Regions from separate parts of the Clostridium sp. BJN0001 genome, predicted to be linked through region 1. Evidence: riboswitches for the same ligand, from Rfam matches in the RefSeq annotation. Region 1 holds a riboswitch; the other holds the start of a gene.
The links. A riboswitch is a leader RNA that binds a small molecule or an ion and turns the genes downstream of it on or off. The one in region 1 is predicted to bind S-adenosylmethionine.
Positions count from the first base shown of each region.

Region 2: linked by a shared signal. The riboswitch ahead of MTX53_RS07585 (vitamin B12 dependent-methionine synthase activation domain-containing protein) and the one ahead of MTX53_RS03820 (methionine ABC transporter ATP-binding protein) in region 1 are both predicted to bind S-adenosylmethionine.

Region 1 covers NZ_CP094971.1:797,214-808,438, forward strand. Annotated here, with positions in the region: gene MTX53_RS03780 (AEC family transporter) at 1-855, shown strand, start outside; gene MTX53_RS03785 (protein kinase) at 920-1,504, shown strand; gene eno (phosphopyruvate hydratase) at 1,580-2,875, shown strand; gene secG (preprotein translocase subunit SecG) at 3,020-3,298, shown strand; gene MTX53_RS03800 (sodium-translocating pyrophosphatase) at 3,449-5,476, shown strand; gene rnr (ribonuclease R) at 6,035-8,200, shown strand; gene smpB (SsrA-binding protein SmpB) at 8,285-8,752, shown strand; gene MTX53_RS03815 (AEC family transporter) at 8,832-9,758, shown strand; SAM riboswitch class I at 9,828-9,929, shown strand; gene MTX53_RS03820 (methionine ABC transporter ATP-binding protein) at 10,008-10,970, shown strand; gene MTX53_RS03825 (methionine ABC transporter permease) at 10,970-11,225, shown strand, end outside.
Region 2 covers NZ_CP094971.1:1,567,918-1,579,142, reverse strand. Annotated here, with positions in the region: gene MTX53_RS07620 (V-type ATP synthase subunit E family protein) at 1-57, shown strand, start outside; gene MTX53_RS07615 (V-type ATP synthase subunit C) at 70-1,071, shown strand; gene MTX53_RS07610 (V-type ATP synthase subunit F) at 1,064-1,375, shown strand; gene MTX53_RS07605 (V-type ATP synthase subunit A) at 1,394-3,172, shown strand; gene MTX53_RS07600 (V-type ATP synthase subunit B) at 3,165-4,547, shown strand; gene MTX53_RS07595 (V-type ATP synthase subunit D) at 4,551-5,192, shown strand; gene MTX53_RS07590 (MraY family glycosyltransferase) at 5,317-6,270, shown strand; SAM riboswitch class I at 6,325-6,427, shown strand; gene MTX53_RS07585 (vitamin B12 dependent-methionine synthase activation domain-containing protein) at 6,537-7,229, shown strand; gene MTX53_RS07580 (homocysteine S-methyltransferase family protein) at 7,217-9,589, shown strand; gene MTX53_RS07575 (ECF transporter S component) at 9,661-10,194, shown strand; gene helD (RNA polymerase recycling motor HelD) at 10,315-11,225, shown strand, end outside.

The DNA of each region.
Region 1 (11,225 bases):
TTGTATAGGAAGAAGATAATAAATGATGATGGCTCTGAGGAAATTTCAAATTTTCTTATAAAAGTTGTTACACCGTGTGTAATTATTTCATCATATCAGAGAGAATTTGATTTAAAAAGTGCAAAAATGCTTGGATTATCTTTTGTAGTGGCTATAATTACCTTTTTGATACCAATAATAATATCATCTGTTATTTTTAAAAATAATAAAAAAGTATATAAAAATGATGCAAAAATGTGTCTTATTTTTTCAAATGATGGATTTATGGCAGTGCCTCTACTTCAATCACTTCTTGGAACGATAGGGGTGTTTTTAGGCTCGGCTCATATTGTTGTAGGTACGGTAATAATATGGACATATGGTGTTTTTATGTTATCTAAAGATAAAAAATCAATTAATTTAAAAAATATAATATTTAATGTAGGAACAATATCTATGGTGTTTGGAATTCTACTATTTATATCGCCTATAAAACTTCCTAAACCTATTATTACGACATTTACATATATAGCAAATGTAAATACGCCTTTAGCTATGATAGTGCTTGGAGTATTTTTAGCTCAGACTGATATATTATCTATAATTAAAGATAAAAATACATATAAAATATGTTTTTATAAATTAATACTTATCCCATCTGCAATACTTCTTTGTATGTATCTTTTATCAGTTGATAAAACAGTTGCATTAGTTCTTATTATAGGTTCTGCAGCACCTACTGCGGTAATTGCTGCAATGTTTGCTAAAACATTTGAAACAGAATATATTTTTTCAACTAAAATGATAGCGGCAACAACTATATTTTCGATGATAACTCTTCCGTTTTTTATTACGCTTACGCAAATAATATTATAGAATTTATCATAAATAAGCAAAAATATAAATAAATATTATTAGATAAATTATCAGGAATGGTTGTATGAAAAAAAATTTTGCATATTCAGCTGACTTTGATGAAATTACAGAAAATGAATTTAGGAAAGCAAAGTACCTTGGGAGAGGAAATAATGGTATAGTTTATGAACTCCCAAACAATAAAGTAATAAAGATATTTTTAAAGAGAAAAGTATGCAAAGACGAGGGCAGTATTCTTTATAAAACTAATGGCTCTAAATATTTTCCTAAATTGTATGCAAGGGGAAGCCTTTATGTTATAAGGGCAAAAGTATATGGAGAAAGGCTTGATAAATATATAAAAAAATATGGATTAAGTGATGAGCTTTCTTTAAATGTATATAATCTTTTAAATGAATTTAAAAGATTAAAATTTTTAAGACTTGATACACGATGTAAAGATATTTATGTCGATTCTGATCAATCTGTAATGTTAATTGATCCTAAAAAAGCGTATAAAAGAAAAGTTGATTATCCACGGCATCTTATGAAAGGGCTTGATAAGATAGGAGCACTTGATACTTTTCTTTCACAGGTAGGAAAAATAAATAAGAAAAAGCAGATAAAATGGATAAAAAAGTATGCAAGATATAAAGAAACATTAAATTGATGAATATTAAATTTTAAAATACTAATAATATTAAAGTGATAAAAAAAAAGTCTTTATTATTAGGAGGTATTTAAAATGGATGATTATTTAGAGATTATAGATGTTGTAGCAAGGCAAATACTTGATTCAAGATGTTTTCCAACAGTTGAAGTTGAAGTTTATCTTGAAGATGGAACATTTGCAAGAGCAGCAGTCCCATCAGGAGCATCAACAGGAATGTATGAAGCAGTAGAACTTAGAGATAACGATAGCTCTGAGTATATGGGTAAAGGTGTAAAAAATGCTGTAAAGAATGTAAATGAAGTAATAAGAGATGAACTTGTTGGATGCAATGTATTTGACCAAACATATATAGACAATTTATTAATAAAATTAGATGGAACAAAAAACAAAGCAAAACTTGGAGCCAATGCTATACTTGGAGTATCATTAGCTGTTGCAAAGGCAGCAGCTAATGCACTTAATATGCCTCTTTATAGATATATAGGAGGAGTTAATACAAAGGTACTTCCTGTTCCTATGATGAACATAATAAATGGAGGATCACATGCAGATAATTCAGTTGACCTTCAAGAGTTTATGGTTATGCCTGTAGGTGCAGAAAGATTCAGCTGTGCACTTAAAATGTGTGCAGAAATTTATCATACATTAAAAAAGATTTTAAAAGATAAAGGATATTCAACAGCAATAGGAGATGAAGGTGGATTTGCTCCAAATTTAAAATCAAATGAAGAAGCTGTTGAAGTAATAATTGAAGCTATAGAAAAAGCTGGATATGTAGCAGGTAAGGATGTCTTTATAGCAATTGATGCAGCTTCATCTGAATTTTATAAAGATGGAAAGTATGTTCTTGAGCATGAAGGAAAAACATTAAGTAGTGATGAAATGGTATCATTCCTTGAGAATTGGGTTAATAAATATCCTATAATCTCAATAGAAGATGGAATGGCAGAAGAAGACTGGGATGGATGGAAGATGCTTAATGAAAGATTAGGAAAGAAAGTTCAGATTGTTGGAGACGATCTCTTTGTAACAAATACTGAGAGACTTAAAAAAGGTATTGATTTGGGTGTAGCAAACTCGATACTTATAAAATTAAATCAGATAGGAACACTTACTGAAACATTAAATGCAATAGAAATGGCAAATAGAGCAGGATATACAGCCGTAGTTTCACATAGATCAGGAGAAACAGAAGATACTACTATAGCTGATCTTGTTGTTGCAACTAATGCAGGACAGATAAAAACAGGAGCACCTGCAAGAAGTGAAAGAGTCGCTAAATATAATCAGCTTTTAAGAATTGAAGAAGAACTTGAAGATTCTGCTGAATATAGAGGAATAAACTCATTCTTTAATATAAAGAAATAGAATTACAAAAAATATTAAGGTAATAGTTTGAAAAAAACTATTACCTTTTTTGGAATTTCTGTTATAATAAAACTAAGCTTAAATATTTTAAGATTTATGATAATGTCCAGTTGAAATATTCTTGATATTATGTTATGATAACAGATGTGTAATTTTTGGTATAAACTAAAGGAGGTGTTACCTTTGGATCTTAAAAGTATTTTACTTGTTATAGATATTATTTTAGGTTTAATTGTTATAGTTACAATCTTTATGCAACCAAGTAAAGCTGATGCATTAAGTGGATTAATTCAAGGTGGAAGCAACGATACGTTTTATTCTAAAAATAAATCAAGAACAAAAGAAGTTATTCTTATAAGGCTCACATCAGTTTCTATGATTTTGTTTGCGATAAATACAACAATATTGAATTTAATAAAATAGTTAAAATATTTAAGCTGCTTCATTGAAAGTAGCTTTTTTATTTACTTATGTAAAGTAGAAACAAGGTTTATACGCAAAAATGTAAACGTTTATCGAAAAATGTCGTAAAATCTTAATATTAGGCTTGAATATAGTATGAGGGGTGATTTTATGAATTTACTATTTATTCCTATCATTATAGGTGTAATAGCAATGGTTGTTGTAGCATTTATTTCTCTAGGTATCTTGAAGAAAAATGCAGGTGACGAAAGAATGAAGGAAGTATCTTCATATATTGAGGAAGGGGCACTTGCTTTTTTAAAGAAAGAATATTCGTATCTTATTATTTTTATTGCAGTTGTAGCAGTTTGCATACTTATATTTTTAAGCTGGAAAACAGCTATAGCATTTGTTTTTGGAGCTGCTTTTTCAATATCAGCTGGATTTATAGGAATGAGAATTGCCGTAAAATCTAATGTTAGGACAGCAGAAGCTGCAAAAAGCGGAATATCAGATGCACTTTCAATTGCATTTTCTGGTGGTACTGTTATGGGACTTTCAGTTGCAGGGCTTGGACTTATAGGCCTTGGAATATTCTCTATTGCATTTAATTTAAATGCTGAATATATTACAGGATTTGGTCTTGGAGCTTCTTCAATTGCATTATTTGCAAGAGTTGGAGGAGGAATATATACAAAGGCTGCTGATGTTGGAGCTGACCTTGTTGGAAAAGTCGAAGCTGGAATACCAGAAGACGATCCTAGAAATCCTGCAGTAATTGCAGATAATGTTGGAGATAATGTTGGTGATGTTGCAGGTATGGGAGCAGATCTTTTTGAATCATATGTAGGCTCAATTATATCAGCTATAACTTTAGGGGGAGTTTTAGTTAAAACATTTGGAAATAATATTGTTACATTTCCACTTATTTTATCTGCAATAGGTATTATATCGTCACTAATAGGAATTATTTTTGTGAAGACATATAAGGGAGATAATCCTCAAAAAGCATTAAATATGGGAAGTGCTGTTTCGGGTGGATTAGTTGTTATATTTGGATTTATAGCATGTAGAACTTTATTAAATGATGCAAAATTATTTATACCGGTAATTGCAGGTCTTGTAGTAGGATTATTAATTGGAAAACTTACAGAAGTTTATACTTCATCAGATTATAAATCAGTAAAATCAATTGCAGATGAATCTAAAACAGGTGCTGCAACAAATATTATTGCAGGTCTTTCAGTTGGAATGAAATCAACAGTTATGCCTATAATATTAATAGCAGTAGGAATATTAATTTCTTATTTTTCAGTAGGTGGAGCATCAAATGTTGATATTGGTCTTTATGGAATAGCTTTATCTGCAGTTGGTATGCTTGCCACAACAGCAATAACAGTTGCAGTTGATGCATATGGACCTATATCAGATAATGCAGGTGGAATAGCAGAAATGTGTGGCCTTGATGAAGGTGTTAGAGATATAACAGATAAACTTGATTCTGTTGGAAATACAACAGCTGCAATAGGAAAAGGATTTGCAATAGGTTCAGCAGCACTTACAGCTCTTGCACTTTTTGCATCTTATGCACAGACAGTTAATTTATCTCAGATAAATCTTTTAAATCCTTTAACATTAGTTGGAATATTAATAGGAGGAATGCTTCCATTTTTATTTGGAGCTCTTACAATGCAGGCAGTAGGAAAAGCTGCAGCACAGATGGTTGAAGAAGTAAGAAGACAGTTTAAAGAGAAAAAAGGGATACTTGAAGGAAAAGAAAAACCAGATTATTCTAAATGTGTTTCTATATCTACAAATGCAGCATTAAGAAAGATGATTCTACCTGGAATACTTGCAATATTAGTTCCAATATGTACAGGCTTACTTTTAGGAACTGAAGCATTAGCAGGACTTATAGGTGGAGGAGTTGTTACAGGTGTTCTTCTTGCAATAATGATGGCAAATGCAGGAGGTGCATGGGATAATGCTAAGAAATATATTGAAACAGGAGTAAATGGAGGAAAAGGTAGTGAACCTCATAAGGCAGCTGTTGTAGGAGATACAGTAGGAGATCCTTTTAAAGATACTTCAGGTCCATCAATGAATATTTTAATCAAATTAATGACAATAGTATCAGTTGTATTTGCACCTATTATTGCAAAATATGGTGGAATGCTTTTAGGACTGTTTATGAAATAACAATCCAAATGACAAAGCACAAATGACAAAGGACAAAGAGGGAAGTTTCTGCTCGAATCGCAGAAACGTAGAATTTATAAGCTTTCGCTTCAGGCGAAAGCTTTATTTTTTTGCGAGAACCTTAATCCAAATGACAAAGGAAAAAGGACAAATGACAAAAATGGTTGTTTCTGCTCAGTCGCAGAAACTAAAATATATGAGCTTTCGCTTCAGGCGAAAGCTTTATTTTTTGCGTAAAACGCAAAAAAAACCATACGATGAAATTCCGTATGAATTTCCACCTAAATTATCAATTATCCATTATTAATTCTCAATTGCATAGCATTTCCATCTAAATTGTCAATTAGAATTTATTTCCATATTATTTGTCCATTGTCCTTTAACAATTTGTCCTTTAGCACGTCATTTGTACTGTCCTTTGTACTAATGTATTATTTTTACGAGAATGGATATAATAAAATTAAGATAAGTATGATTAATTAAGCATTATGTGGTAGTATATTACTATACAGGAATAATTGTTTTTTGTATTATCTTATTTACAAGGGAGGAATTATTATGGGATTAAAACAGACATTATTACAGTTCATGAGTGAATCAGGTTATAATCCAATGGATATGGATGAGCTTTGTGCTGTATTTGATATAAAACAAGGTGAATATAATGCATTTAAAAAAGCATTGAGAGTTATGGAACATGAAGGTCTTATAACAAAGACAAAGAAAGACAGATATATGATTTCTGATTCTCAAGTAGAAAGTTCTGAGAATTTAGTGCAAGGAAAACTGCAAGTTCACGCAAAAGGATTTGGATTTTTAATTCCTGATGAAGAAGGAGCTAAGGATGTATTTATTCCAAGTACAGCTATGAGTGATGCTATGAATGGTGATACTGTACAAGTAAAGATAACACGTGAAGATGAAGAAAATAAAAAAAGAGAAGGCGTAGTTATAAATGTACTTGAAAGAAATATTACTAAGGTTGTAGGTCTTTATCAGGACAATAAGAATTTTGGATTTGTCGTTCCTGATGATAAACATATATCAAAAGATGTTTATATAGCTAAAAAGAATGTAAATGGCGCAAAAGATGGAGATATAGTAACAGTAAATATTACTAAGTGGCCTGAGAGAGATAGAAAGCCTGAAGGAGAAATCGTAGAGATATTAGGTAAAAAGGGAGATAGAGGAATAGACATACTTACAATAATAAAAAAGAATGATCTTCCTCTTGAATTTCCTAAAAAAGTTTTAGATTATGCAGAAGGTGTTGAATCTGAAATAAGCAAGGACGAATATAAAAATAGAAGAGATTTAAGAAACTTAAAGATGGTCACAATAGATGGAGAAGATGCTAAAGATTTAGATGATGCTGTATCTATTGAAAGACTTGATAATGGAAATTTCAAATTAGGAGTTCATATTGCTGATGTTTCACATTATGTAAGAGAAAATAATCCTTTAGATAAAGAAGCATTAAAAAGAGCAACATCAGTTTATCTTATAGACAGAGTTATTCCAATGCTTCCAAAGAGATTATCAAATGGAATATGTTCATTAAATCCTCAGGTTGATAGACTAGCACTTTCTTGTATCATGGAAATAGATAGAGAAGGAAAAGTTGTTGATCATGATATTACTGAATCAGTAATAAAGACAAATGAGAGAATGACATATACTGCTGTAAATAAAATTTTAAAAGATAATGATAAAGAGCTTATAGAAAAGTATGATTATCTTTATGATGATTTTAAAGCTATGGAAGAGCTTTGCAGAATATTAAAAGCAAAGAGAGAAAAAAGAGGATCAATAGATTTTGAAATTGAAGAATCAAAGATAACTTTAGATGATAATGGAAAGCCTATAGATATAAGACCTTATGAAAGAGAAATAGGAAATAGAATGATAGAGGAATTTATGCTTGTAGCTAATGAAACAGTAGCTGAGCATATGTACTGGACTGAACTACCATTTGTTTATAGAATTCATGAAGATCCAGATGAAGAGAAACTTCAAAAATTCAAAGAATTTATATATAATCTTGGATATACAGTTCATTGGAAAGAAGATATTCATCCAAAGACATTCCAAGAAGTTTTAGAAAAGGTAAAGGGAAAGAGTGAAGAGACTGTTGTAAATACACTTCTTCTTCGTTCAATGATGCAGGCTAAATATTCACCAACATGTTCAGGGCATTTTGGTCTTGCAGCTAAATATTACTGCCATTTTACATCTCCAATAAGAAGATATCCTGATCTTCAGATACATAGGATAATAAAAGAATATCTTCATGGTAGTCTTGAAGAAAAAAGGATTAATAAGCTAAAAAATATAGTAGGTTATGCTGCAAAGCAGTCATCAGAAAGAGAAAGATTAGCACAGGATGCTGAAAGAGAAGTTGATGATTTAAAGAAGACAGAATTTATGAAAGACAGAATAGGACAGGAATTTGACGGAATAATTTCATCAATAACATCATTTGGAATATTTGTTGAACTTCCAAATACTGTAGAAGGACTTATTCATGTTACTGATCTTGATGATGATTATTATATATTCGATGAAGCACATCTATGTCTTACAGGAGAAAGATATAAAAAAGTATATAGGCTTGGACAAAAAATTAAAATTGTATGTGTAAATGTAGATATTCCAAATAGAGAAATTTTCTTTAATATAGCAGGTAAAGAAGAGGAAAAAGAAGAAAAAACAGAAGAAAACTAAAATATGATTACTTACTATCCTATATTATCATGTGGTATAATATAGGATAGTATTATTTAGTGAAAAAACAGGCAGGTGAAAAAAATGGCAAGAAAAAAATTTGCAAATTCATTAGCAGAAAATAGAAAAGCACATCATGAGTATTTTATAGAGGAATCAATAGAAGCTGGAATAGAACTTGTTGGAACAGAAGTAAAATCTGTAAGAACAGGAAGAGTAAATTTAAAAGATTGTTATGCAGATGTTTATAATGGAGAAATCTTTATAAAAAATATGCACATAAGTCCTTATGAGCATGGAAATATATTTAATGTTGATCCTCTAAGGGAGAGAAAACTTTTGCTTCATAAAGAAGAAATAAGAAAACTTGAATCATGTACTTCACAGGATGGATATACGCTTGTTCCATTATCTTTATATCTTAAAAATGGAAGAGTAAAAGTATCACTTGGTATATGTAAGGGTAAGAAAAATTATGATAAGAGAGATACTTTAATTGCAAAAGCTCAGAAAAGAGATATTGATAGAGCTATGAAGGAAAGAAATAGATAAAGGTTATCAGCATAAACAGGAAATGGAGGAAATTTATCAAAACGAAATTAAGATTATAATGTTTTGATAAAAAAATACTATGTATTATTTAAATTCTATAATTGCTGTCATGCCTATATTTTTACTTATTATTTTTGGAATGTATTTATGTAAAATAGGAATTTTTAAAGAAGAACATGGAGCACTTTTATCAAAAATAATAAATTACTGCTCACTTCCTCTTATGATGTTTGCAGCAATGGTTGATAAATTTACTAAGGAAAAACTCATAAGTGGAGGGATTGATTTTTTAATACCTTTTCTTTCAATAATGATAAGCATACTTATTTCAATAGTTATATGCAGGGTATTTAATGTAAACAAAAAGCGAAGAGGCATTTTTAAAGCAATGTTCTTTGGTTCTAATACGGTTCTTGTTGGAATACCAATTACTCTTGCGTTATTTGGAGAAGAAGCACTTCCTTATGCACTTATGTATTATGTTGGAAATACAACTTTATTTTGGACGATAGGTGTATATTTTATAGGAAAAGATGGTGACAAAAAACAGACACAAAGCCCGTTAAAGAAAATATTTTCACCACCTCTTTTAGGGTATTTGACAGGTCTTTTGTTTGTTATTTTAGGAATAAAGGTTCCAGAGTTCATACTTGTAACAGCAAGATATGCAGGTAATCTTACAACACCACTTTCAATGTTTTTCTTAGGAATATCTCTTTATTACTGTGATAAAAAAGAAATTTCAATAGATAAAGATAATCTTCTTGTATATATAGGCAGATTTATAGTTTCTCCACTTACAGTAATATTAGTTTGCATGTTTATTCCTGCACCTAGACTTATGAAAAATGTATTTATAATTCAGAGTGCTATGGCGACAATGGTTCAAAGTGCAGTAGTTGCAAAAGAAACAGGTGCAGATTATAAATTCGCATCAATAAGTGTTACATTATCTACGGTAATAAGCCTTGTAGTGCTTCCCGTATATTATGTTCTTTTAAATTAAAAATAATATAATTATATTGACAATATAATTATATGAATATATAATATGAAACATAAGTTAATACTTATTATCTTATCAAGAGTGGTGGAGGGACTGGCCCTATGAAACCCGGCAACCGGATATATGTCTACGGTGCTAAATCCTGCAGCATAAACAGCTGATAGATGAGAGTAGATTTGGTTTTTGACGCCTGGATTTATTCTCAGGCGTTTATTTTTTGCTTAAATTTCTACAAGGGAGGTATACATATTGATAGAAATAAGAAATATAGTAAAAAAATTTGGTACAACTGAAGTTTTAAAGGATATTTCTCTTTCTATAAATGAAGGAGAAATATATGGAATAATAGGTCATTCAGGAGCTGGAAAGTCGACAGTTTTAAGATGTATAAATGGTCTTGAGACTTATGATGAAGGCAGCGTAAAAGTAATGGGTAAGGAAGTATCGTCCTTAAAGGATAAAGAACTTCGAGAATTTAGAAAAGATCTTGGAATGATTTTTCAAAATTTTAATCTTCTTAAAAGGAAAACAGTATTTCAGAATATATCACTTCCTCTTGAAGTATGGGGAGTTAATAAGAATGAAATAAATAAGAGAGTTCTTAAGCTTTTAGATCTTGTTGGTCTTAAAGAAAAAAAGGATAGCAAACCTTCTGCATTAAGCGGTGGTCAAAAGCAGAGAGTTGCAATTGCAAGAGCACTTACTCTAAATCCTAAAATTCTTTTATGTGATGAAGCGACATCAGCACTTGACCCTAGTACAACAAAAGATATACTTGCTCTTTTATCTAAGATAAACAAGGAGATGGGAATTACTATAGTTATAGTAACTCATCAGATGGAAGTTATAAAAGAAGCTTGTGAAAAAGTAGCTTTAATTGATGATGGAAGAATAAAGGCAGAGGGCACCGTTGAAGATGTATTTTTAAAACCAGATAAATCACTTAAGAAATTCCTTGGTGAGGATGAAAATATGCTTCCTGAAAAAGGTATAAACATAAAAATATATTTCCCAAGCAATTCTTCAGAAAATGCACTTATAACAAAAATGGCAAGAGATCTTAATATTGATTTCTCAATAGTATGGGGAAAACTTGAGAAATTTAGAGAAGCAGTTCTTGGAGGTCTTGTAATAAATATTGAAGAAAAAGATAAACAGATTGTTCTTGATTATCTTAAAGATAAAGATATATTATTGGAGGTGTTATCATAATGAGTAGTATATTAATTAAAGCAGTTAATGAAACACTTATAATGGTTTTTGCATCAACTTTATTTGCATTAATACTCGGATTTATCCCGGCAATTATTCTTACAGTTACAGCAGATGATGGATTAAGACCAAACAAGAAAATATATTCGATTTTAGATTTTATAGTTAATATATTAAGAAGTTTTCCATTTTTAATTTTAATGGTTGTACTTATTCCATTTACAAGAATTATTGTTGGAAAATCAATTGGTACTG
Region 2 (11,225 bases), 770 kb from region 1:
GTAGATTCATTAAGAGATGAATTGGAGTTTGAAGTAGCAAAAGTTCTATTTAATTAAGGAGGATAATCGATGGATAAGATGCAATTTGGTCAAATAATCCCAAGAATTAGGGTATATGAGACAAAACTCCTTGATAAAGCCAAAATTGACAGAATGATTGATTCCAGTTCTGCTGATGAAGCTATGAAAGTGCTTCAGGAAACAGAATATGCAAATGTTATGAGCAGTGCTAAAAGAGCTGAAGATTATGAAGTAGTGCTTAGTGAAGCACTTAAAGCACTTTATAATACAATGTATGATATATGTCCTGAAAAGATGCTTGTAGATTTAATGAGTATAAAATATACTTATCAGAATATAAAAGTAATTTTAAAGGGAAAATTTTTAAATAAAGATTTATCATATCTTTTAGTTCCAATTGGTAATGCTAACGTATCAGATATTAAAAGAGCAATTTTAAATGATGATATGCAGGATTTACCTGAAACTATAAAAGAAGCTGTTTTAGAGACAATTCAAGATTTCGAAAATAATAAAGATCCACAAAGAGTCGATATTATTTTAGATAATTATATGTTTAAAGAATTAACAGATTTAAAAAATAAAATAGATGATATATTTGTAGATAAGTATGTATCTGCATCAATAGATTCAACTAATATAAGAACATTATTAAGAGTTAAAAAACAGAATAAACAAAGAGAATTTTTTAATTCAGTAATTATTGATGGTGGATATATTGATAAAGACAGACTTCTTACATTATTTAATGATGTACCTGAAAATATCTCTACAAAACTTTCATCGTCAGATTATTCGGAGTTTGTTAAAGAAGGAATTGAAGCATATATAAAGACAGGATCAGCAGGACTTTTGGAAAAACTTATAGACAATTTTATCATGAATATGATGAAAGAAGCTAAGATTATTCCATTTGGAGTTGAACCTATAATAGCGTACATATATGCTAAAGAAACAGAAATTAAAATTGTCAGAATCATAATGGTTGGGAAACTTAATAATATTACAGGCGAAGTTATAAGAGAAAGGCTGCGTGATATCTATGTATAAGAAAATTGGAGTAGTTGGCGATAAAGATTCAGTTTTAGCATTTAAAGCATTAGGAATAGATGTATTTCCAGTTATAGGTGCTGAAGAAGCGAGAAAAACTGTTGATAAAATGGCCATGAACGATTATGCAGTAATATTTGTAACAGAGCAAGTAGCACAAACTATAGGGGAGACTATTGAAAGATATAATAGAGAAGTACTCCCAGCTGTAATATTAATTCCAAGTAATCAAGGAACATTAAATATAGGAATGCAAAGAATAAGTGACAACGTTGAAAAAGCTGTTGGCGTTAATATTTTATAGAAAGGCAGGTTAGAAAAGTTGAAGACCGGAAATATTATTAAAGTTTCAGGACCTTTAGTTGTTGCTGAAGGTATGGATGAAGCTAATATATATGATGTATGTAAAGTTGGAAAGAAAGGCCTTATCGGTGAAATCATCGAAATGAGAGGAGATAAAGCTTCTATTCAGGTTTACGAAGAAACTTCAGGCCTTGGACCTGGAGATCCAGTATTAACTACTGGAGAACCACTTAGTGTTGAACTTGGACCTGGATTAATCGAATCAATGTTTGATGGTATCCAGAGACCACTAGATAAATTTATGCAGGCTGCAAAATCACCATTCTTAACAAAAGGTGTTGCAGTAGAATCTCTTGATAAAGAGAAAAAATGGGCATTTAAACCTACTGTAAAAGTAGGAGATGAGGTATCAGAGGGAGATGTACTTGGTACTGTTCAAGAAACTAGTATAGTTGAAGAAAAAATTATGGTACCATATGGTGTTTCTGGTAAAGTTACAGATATAAAAGAAGGAGACTTCACTATTGTAGAAACTATCTGTACTGTTGAAACAGAAAAGGGATCTAAGGATCTTCAAATGATGCAGAAATGGCCAGTAAGAAAGGGCAGACCTTATAAAAATAAGTTAAAGCCAATAGAACCAATGACTACAGGTCAAAGAGTTATAGATACATTTTTCCCAGTTGCAAAAGGTGGAGCAGCTGCAGTACCAGGACCATTCGGAGCTGGTAAAACAGTTGTACAGCATCAGATAGCTAAATGGGGAGATGCTGAAATAGTTGTTTACGTTGGATGTGGAGAACGTGGAAACGAAATGACAGATGTTTTAAATGAATTTCCAGAATTAAAAGATCCAAAGACTGGCGAAAGCATAATGAAGAGAACAGTTCTTATAGCTAATACTTCAAATATGCCAGTTGCAGCCAGAGAAGCATCTATATATACAGGAATTACAATTGCAGAATATTTCAGAGACATGGGATATTCAGTTGCCATAATGGCAGACTCAACATCAAGATGGGCAGAAGCATTAAGAGAAATGTCTGGAAGACTTGAAGAAATGCCAGGAGACGAAGGTTATCCAGCATACTTAGGATCAAGACTTGCAGATTATTATGAAAGAGCAGGTAAGGTTGTTTGCTTAGGTAAAGATGCAAGAGAAGGAGCAGTTACAGCAATTGGAGCCGTATCACCTCCAGGAGGAGATATTTCAGAACCAGTCAGCCAGGCTACACTTAGAATAGTTAAAGTTTTCTGGGGACTTGATGCACAACTTGCATATAAGAGACATTTCCCATCAATTAACTGGCTTACTTCATATTCATTATATCAGGAAACTGTTGATGATTATTTAAATGATGAAGTAGCACCAGATTGGTCTAAACTTAGAGCAAGAGCAATGACTATTCTTCAAGAAGAATCAGAACTTCAAGAAATAGTAAGTCTTGTTGGTATTGATGCATTATCAGATAAAGATAGATTAAAGCTTGATGTTGCTAAATCTTTAAGAGAAGATTATCTTCAGCAAAACGCTTTCCATGAAGTTGATACTTATGCTTCACTTAGTAAGCAGTATAAGATGCTTAAACTAATACTTTCAGTTATGGATGAAGGAAACAGAGCATTAGATGCTGGAGTTTACTTAAACAAGATTGAAGGATTAGATGATATCGTGGATAGAATTGCAAGAAGTAAGTATATCCATGAAGATGATATAGCAAAAATTGATCAGATCGGCGTAGACTTAAAAGCTGCTATCGATAAATTAATCAGCGAAGGAGGGGTTCAGGATGCCTAAGGAATATAAAACAGTTACCGAAGTTGTTGGACCTTTAATGATTGTTGAAGGTGTTAGCGGTGTTAAGTACGACGAACTTGTTGATATTGAAATGCAAAATGGTGAAAAAAGAAGAGGTAAAGTACTTGAAATTAATGGATCTAAAGCAATGGTTCAGATATTCGAAGGATCATCTGGTATTAATTTAAAAGGTACTAAAGCTAAATTCTTAGGAAGACCACTTGAACTTGGTGTATCAGAAGATATGCTTGGTAGAGTCTTTGATGGAATGGGCAATCCAATTGATAATGGACCAAAGATTATTCCAGAAGAGAGAAGAGATATAAACGGTGAAGCTATAAATCCAGCTGCCAGAGATTTCCCATCAGAATTTATTCAGACAGGTATTTCTGCAATTGATCAGCTAAACACATTAGTTAGAGGACAAAAGCTACCTATATTCTCAGGATCAGGACTTCCACATGCACAACTTGCTGCACAGATAGCAAGACAGGCAAAAGTTCTAAACTCAAAAGAAAAATTCGCAGTTGTATTCGCAGCTATAGGAATTACATTCGAAGAATCTCAGTTCTTCGTTGAAGAATTTAAGAGAACAGGCGCAATAGATAGATCAGTTCTTTTCATGAACTTAGCATCTGATCCAGCCGTTGAAAGAATAGCTACTCCAAGAATGGCTCTTACAGCAGCTGAATATTTAGCATATGAAAAGAATATGCACGTACTTGTAATCTTAACAGATATAACAAACTATGCAGAAGCATTAAGAGAAGTTTCAGCAGCTAGAAAAGAAGTTCCAGGAAGAAGAGGATATCCAGGATACCTTTATACTGACCTTTCTACATTATATGAGAGAGCAGGAAGAATTAAAGGAAGAGGCGGTTCAATAACTCAGATTCCAATACTTACAATGCCAGAAGATGATAAAACTCATCCAATTCCAGATTTAACTGGATATATAACAGAAGGACAGATTATTTTATCAAGAGATTTATACAAAAAAGGTATAATGCCTCCAATAGATGTACTTCCTTCATTATCAAGACTTAAAGATAAAGGTATTGGTAAAGGAAAGACAAGAGAAGATCATGCAGATACTATGAACCAATTATTCTCAGCATATGCACAAGGTAAACAAGCAAAAGAATTATCAGCAATACTTGGAGAATCAGCATTATCTGATGTTGATAAGAAGTATGCTAAATTTGCAGAAGCATTTGAAGATCAGTATGTAAATCAAGGATTTACAACTAATAGATCAATAGAAGAAACTCTTAACTTAGGATGGAAACTTCTTAAAATGCTTCCAAAAACAGAACTTAAGAGAATCAGAGATGAATACCTTGAAAAGTATATGCCTAAGGGAGAGGAAGAATAGTCTATGGCAAAGCTAAATGTTAATCCTACAAGAATGGAGCTTACAAAGCTAAAAAAGAGACTTCAAACAGCAAGCAAAGGTCATAAGCTTTTAAAAGATAAACAAGATGAGCTTATGAGACAGTTTATTAATTTGATAAAATATAATAACAAAATCAGAAAAGAAGTTGAAGATGAACTTTCAGGCTCATTAAAAGACTTTGTTATGGCAAGGGCTGTTATGAGTTCTGAATTCCTTGAAGAAGCTATTGTTTATCCAAAAGAAAAAATAACAGTTGATGTAGGAAATAAAAATATCATGAGTGTAAATGTTCCTGTCATGAACTTTAAGAGACAGCTTGAAGGAGATGAAGGAAGCATCTATCCTTATGGATTTGCAAATACATCATCTGAACTTGATGATGCTATAGCTAAGCTTTATGGAATTCTTCCAAAACTTCTTGAACTAGCAGAAGTTGAAAAATCAGGTCAATTAATGGCTGATGAAATTGAAAAGACAAGAAGAAGAGTTAATGCACTAGAATACATGACTATTCCAAGACTTCAAGAAACAATTAGAGATATAAAAATGAAGCTTGAAGAAAATGAGAGAGGTGCAACAACTAGACTTATGAAAGTTAAGTCTATGATTCAAGAAAGAGCATAGAATAGAAGCTGCCGTTTTGCGGCAGCTTTTTTAATTATTTAATTATTATTGATATAAATTGTGAATAATAGTATAATAAAAAAGATTTATTTTAAGATAATAATAACTAAGGAGCTAGAAACGAATGAACTATATTGTAGGTGCAGTTATTGCATTTATCATTTCAGCAGTAGTAATGCCGCTGCTTATAAAGATTTTTAAAAAGGTAGGCTTCACAGATAAACCAAATAAAAGAAAAAAACATAAAAATCCAAAGCCTTTATGTGGAGGAATTGCATTATACATAGGATTTTTCATTCCCTACTTTATTATTGTTGATGAAAATATAAAAATGAGATTTACTATATTTATTTCTTCAACTTTGATACTTCTTATAGGACTTATTGATGATTATTATAAGACAAGAGGAAAAGAATTTAAAATTTTTCCGAGACTTGTAGTTCAACTCTTTGCAGCAATCATAATTTTTAAATCAGGAATTGCTTTTGTAGGTTTTACAAACCCGTTTAATGGAGAATATATTTCTCTTAATATAATGCTTCAATTTTTTCTTACTATAACATGGATTTTTGGAGTTACTACGGTAATTAATTGGTCCGATGGAATGGATGGACTTGCAGGGGGACTATCTCTTGTTTCAGCAATTACATTTTTTATTGCAGCACTTATTTTAAATCAGGCTGACAATTCGGCTATAGTTTCTATGATACTTAGTGGATCTATATTAGGATTTCTTTTATATAATAAATATCCTGCAAAGGTATTTATGGGGGATTCTGGTGCTAATTTTTTAGGATTTTTATTAAGTATTACTGCACTTGATGGTGCATTTAAACAGGCTACAGTTATGAGCCTTTTTATTCCATTATTTGCACTTGCAGTACCTATTTTTGATAATATATTTGTAATTCTTAAGCGTTTTTCTGAAGGTAAACCTGTATATAAAGCAGATAGAAGTCAGATTCACTTTAGACTTCAGGAAAAAGGTTTTACTATAAATCAGATTGTATTTTATATTATGTCAATAAGTATATTATTTAGTCTTATTTCAATTCTTCTTTTATATATAAAAGCATAATATGTAATGGTGGATTTATATTTTAATCTATGATACTATATAATAAAATATTGAAACTTATCAAGAGAGGCGGAGGGACTGGCCCTGTGAAACCCAGCAACCGATATTTAATAAAGTATAAGGTGCTAAATCCTGCAGTGTTACTGGTAGATAGGTATTTTAAAGAAGTTTAAAGGAAAATACCTTTAAACTTTTTTTGTATAAAATTTTTGAGAATTATTTATATTGATATAAGAAAGTTTTAAACACAAAAGGGGCAGATGATTATGGAAAATGACATAAGACTAACTGAAATAGATAAAAAAGAAGTTTTAAGATATCTTGGATATAAAAATCAGAGTATGACTAGTTATATAGAAAAACTTATAGATGAATGTATAAAGGAAACATTGAATTTAGTAAAACCGAGGTATGTTATTCAATATGGAAACTTAGAATTTTTAGATAATAACATACGTGTTAAAGATACTAATCTAATATTAGAAGGAAATGATATAAAAAAACTTCTTAAAAATTCAAAAAAAGCAGCTTTTATGGCAGTAACTATTGGTTATGAAATAGAAAATAAAATTAAGCTTTATGAAAAAACTGAACTTACACGTGCTCTTATATTAGATTCATGCGCAACTACAGCTGTTGAAAAAATATGTGACATATTAGAAGAAAGGATAAAAAATGAAGCTCTAAAAGAAAATTTGGATATAACATTTAGATATAGTCCTGGGTATGGAGATCTTACTCTTGATGTTCAGGGGATGTTTCTTGCCGTTTTAAATGCACAAAAGAGAATAGGACTTACAGTATCTGAAAAAAATATTCTTATACCTAGAAAATCAGTTACAGCGATAATAGGCTTTACTAATAAAAAACAATTAATAAGTGATAATAAATGCAAAAATTGCAAAAACTATAAAACATGCACTTTTAGAAAAGAGGGGGAAAATAAATGCAGCTTATAGATTACATAAAAAATAATATACTAATTTTTGATGGAGCAATGGGAACAATGCTTCAGAAAAGAGGATTAAAACTTGGAGATAATCCCGAAAGATTAAATTTAGAACATCCAGAAATTATAAAAAGCATTCATAGAGAATACATAGAAAGTGGAGCACAGGTAATTACAACTAATACATTTGGGGCAAATGAATTAAAATTAAAACTCGGTAATTTAAATGTTGAAGAGATAATAAAAAGTGCTGTAGAAATTGCAAAGGATGCAGCTAAAAATAAAGATGTTTATGTTGCACTTGATATAGGACCTATAGGAGAGCTTATAGAGCCTATGGGAACTTTAAGTTTTGATAGGGCATATGATATTTTTAAAAGACAGATAATAGCTGGAAAAAATGCTGGAGCTGATGTGATTTTATTTGAAACAATGACAGATCTTTATGAACTTAAAGCAGCAGTTTTAGCAGCAAAAGAAAATAGCAATCTTCCAGTTTTTGCAACAATGACATTTGAAGAAAATATGCGTACATTTACAGGATGTACACCTGAAGCTATGGTTCTTGTTCTTGAAGGACTTCAAGTAGATGCACTTGGAATTAATTGCTCATTAGGACCAAATGAAATGAAACCTGTTATAAAAACAATACTTGATAATTCGAGCATACCTGTTATGGTTCAGCCTAACGCAGGACTTCCTAAGATAGATGAAGATAATGAAGCAGTATATGATATAGATGAAGAAGAATTCTCTGATGCAATTTCTGAATTTGTATCTTACGGAGTAAAAATAGTTGGAGGATGCTGTGGAACTAACCCTCAGTATATAAGAAAAATTAAAGAAAAAGTTAAAGGAAAAGAAATTCTACCTTTAAAAGATAATAAGTATTTTGCAGTATGTACACCTTCAAATGTAGTCAAGATAGATGGAGTAAGAATAGTTGGAGAAAGAATAAATCCAACTGGAAAAAAGATGTTTCAAAAAGCTCTTATAAATGAAGATATGGATTATATTTTAAAAAAGGCAATAGACCAGTATGATGCTGGTGCTCATATATTAGATGTAAATGTAGGACTTCCTGAAATAGATGAGCCATATCTTATGAGAAAAGTTGTAAAAGAAATTCAGGGTATACTTAATATACCACTTCAAATAGATTCATCTGATAGAGCTGCAATTGAGACAGGTCTTAGATATTATAATGGAAAGCCTATATTAAATTCAGTAAATGGGGAAGATGAGGTTTTAGATAGTATACTTCCTATAGTAAAAAAATATGGAGCATCTGTAATAGGTCTTACATTAGACCAAAGAGGAATACCTAAAAAAGCTGAAGAAAGATTTGAAATAGCTAAAAAAATAGTAAAAAAAGCTGAGGAATATGGAATAAATAGAAAAGATGTATTTATTGATTGCTTAGTTTTAACAGTATCAGCACAGCAGAAAGAAGTTAAGGAAACTTTAAAAGCAGTTAGAATGGTAAAAGAAAAATTAAAAGTTAAGACACTTCTTGGAGTATCGAATATTTCTTTTGGTCTTCCAAATAGAAAAATTATTAATGAAAATTTTCTTGCATTAGCTCTTGCAAATGGTCTTGATCTTCCAATTATGAATCCTAATGAAAAAGGAATGATGAAGGTTATAGATGCATATAATGTACTTTACAATTATGATATTGGAGCATCAACATATATTGAAAAATATAAAGAAACTGAATTATCAGATGCTATAGAAGAGAAAAGTGGAGATAAGGATTTAAAATATATAGTAATAAGAGGTCTTAAAGAGGAAGCAACAAACGTTACAAAAGAACTTTTAAAAACAAAAAGTGAACTTGATATAGTAAATGAATATCTTATTCCTGCACTCGATGTTGTTGGAGAGAAATATGAAAAAGGAATACTATTTCTTCCACAGCTTATTCTTGCAGCCGAGACTGTAAAAAATGCATTTGTAGTATTAAAAACAAGTATGTCAAAAAAATCAGTAAATAATATATCAAAGGGCAAGATAGTAATAGCAACAGTTAAAGGTGATATTCACGATATAGGAAAAAATATAGTAAAAGTAATTTTAGAAAACTATGGATATGAAATGATAGATCTTGGTAAAGATGTACCTATAGAAAAAGTAGTATCAGAAGCAATTAAAAATAATGTAAAGCTTGTAGGATTAAGTGCTCTTATGACAACAACAATAAAGAGCATGGAAAGTACTATAAAAGCTTTAAGAGAAAGCGGTTATGATGGAAAAATATTTGTAGGAGGAGCAGTCCTTACAAGGGATTATGCTAAAAAGATAGGTGCAGACTTTTATGCAAAGGATGCGAAGGAATCCGTAGAAATTGCAAAAAAAGTTTTAGACTAAAATAGCTTTACAGAAGGACTACCTTATAGTATACTACTGTATATACAGTAAATATTTTAGGGGGTACTTTAATGAATAATAAAATTAAACAGATGACTTATGCGGGGCTTCTTACTGCATTTGCAATAATAATTCCGATACAGTTTGGATTTTTAAGAGTTGTTATAGGAACATATACAGCAACATTATGTGCACATGTACCTATGATTCTTTCAATGCTTATTTCTCCTTTTGTAGCAGTTGTTGTAGGCATTGGATCAACAATAGGCTTTTTAATTGCAGGATGTCCTTTACCTGTAGTCTGTAGAGCTGCAACACATATTATTGTTGGTCTTATAGGAGCAGAGATCATATTAAGAAGAAAAAATTTCTTAGAAGCTGTTACTATAACAGCACCGATTCATGGAATACTTGAAATGTTAGTTTCAATTCCATTTATAGGAGTTACTGCATATCCACTACTTATAATAACATTAGTTGGATGTGTAATTCATCACTCAGTTGATAGCATTATATCATATTTCTTTATAAAATCTTTATCAAAGATAAAGAAGACAGATATATATAATGTATTTGGGGATTTTTCAGTTAATGTATCTAAATAAGTATAAAGAACTTAGAAAACGGAATTTTGTATTCCGTTTTCTTTTTTTAATTAAAAAGGTTGATAAATGCATTAATGAAATGTAAAATTGAATAAGATTAACAATAAAAGAGGACAAAAAATGAAAAAGAAAATATTAGAAGAAGAGAAGGTAGTTTTAAAAAATAAAACTGACCTTATATGTGATGAGTTAAAATCTAAAGAAGAATATAGAAATGGAATTTTAGATAAAATAAAAAAATTATCAAAACAGGCAAAAGGAAGTTATAATGCAGAAAAAGAAACACTTGAAAAGACAATAAAACTTACAAATAATGATATTGTAAGTTTTGAAGAAGCTAAAAAAAAGCCTTATTTTGCTAGAATAGATTTTGATGAAAAACTTGGAGGTGAAGAGACTCTTTACATAGGTAAAAAAGGAATAATAAATAATGACAAAGTAGAAGAGGTTGTTGTAGATTGGAGAGCACCTGTTGCAGATTTATATTATAGTGGTACTTATGGAAGAGCAGAATATAAATCTCCATCTGGAGTAATTGAAGGAATATTAAATTTAAAAAGAAAATTTATAATTCATGATGGTGTAATTGAGAATATATTTGATGAAGGAGATAATCTTCTAATTAATAATGAAGAAGGAAATGAACTTGTTGATGAGTTCCTTAAGCTAAATCTTGAAGAGAGCAGAGGAAAAAAATTAAAAGAAGTAGTTGCAACTATTCAAAAAGAGCAGAACGAAATTATAAGATGGCCAAGAAATTTCCCTATAATAGTTCAAGGATCTGCTGGATCTGGTAAAACTACTGTAGCACTTCATAGACTTGCTTACCTAATTTATAAATATAAAGAAGATATTCATGAAAATGATATTTTAGTACTTGCTCCAAATAAATTATTTCTAAATTATATTTCTGATATACTTCCAAGTCTTGGTGCAGATGAAGTAAAACAATTTACTTTTTATGATTTTGTAAAACATAAAGCAAAAATAAGGGGAAGTATATATACTAAAGACGATAAGCTAAAATATAT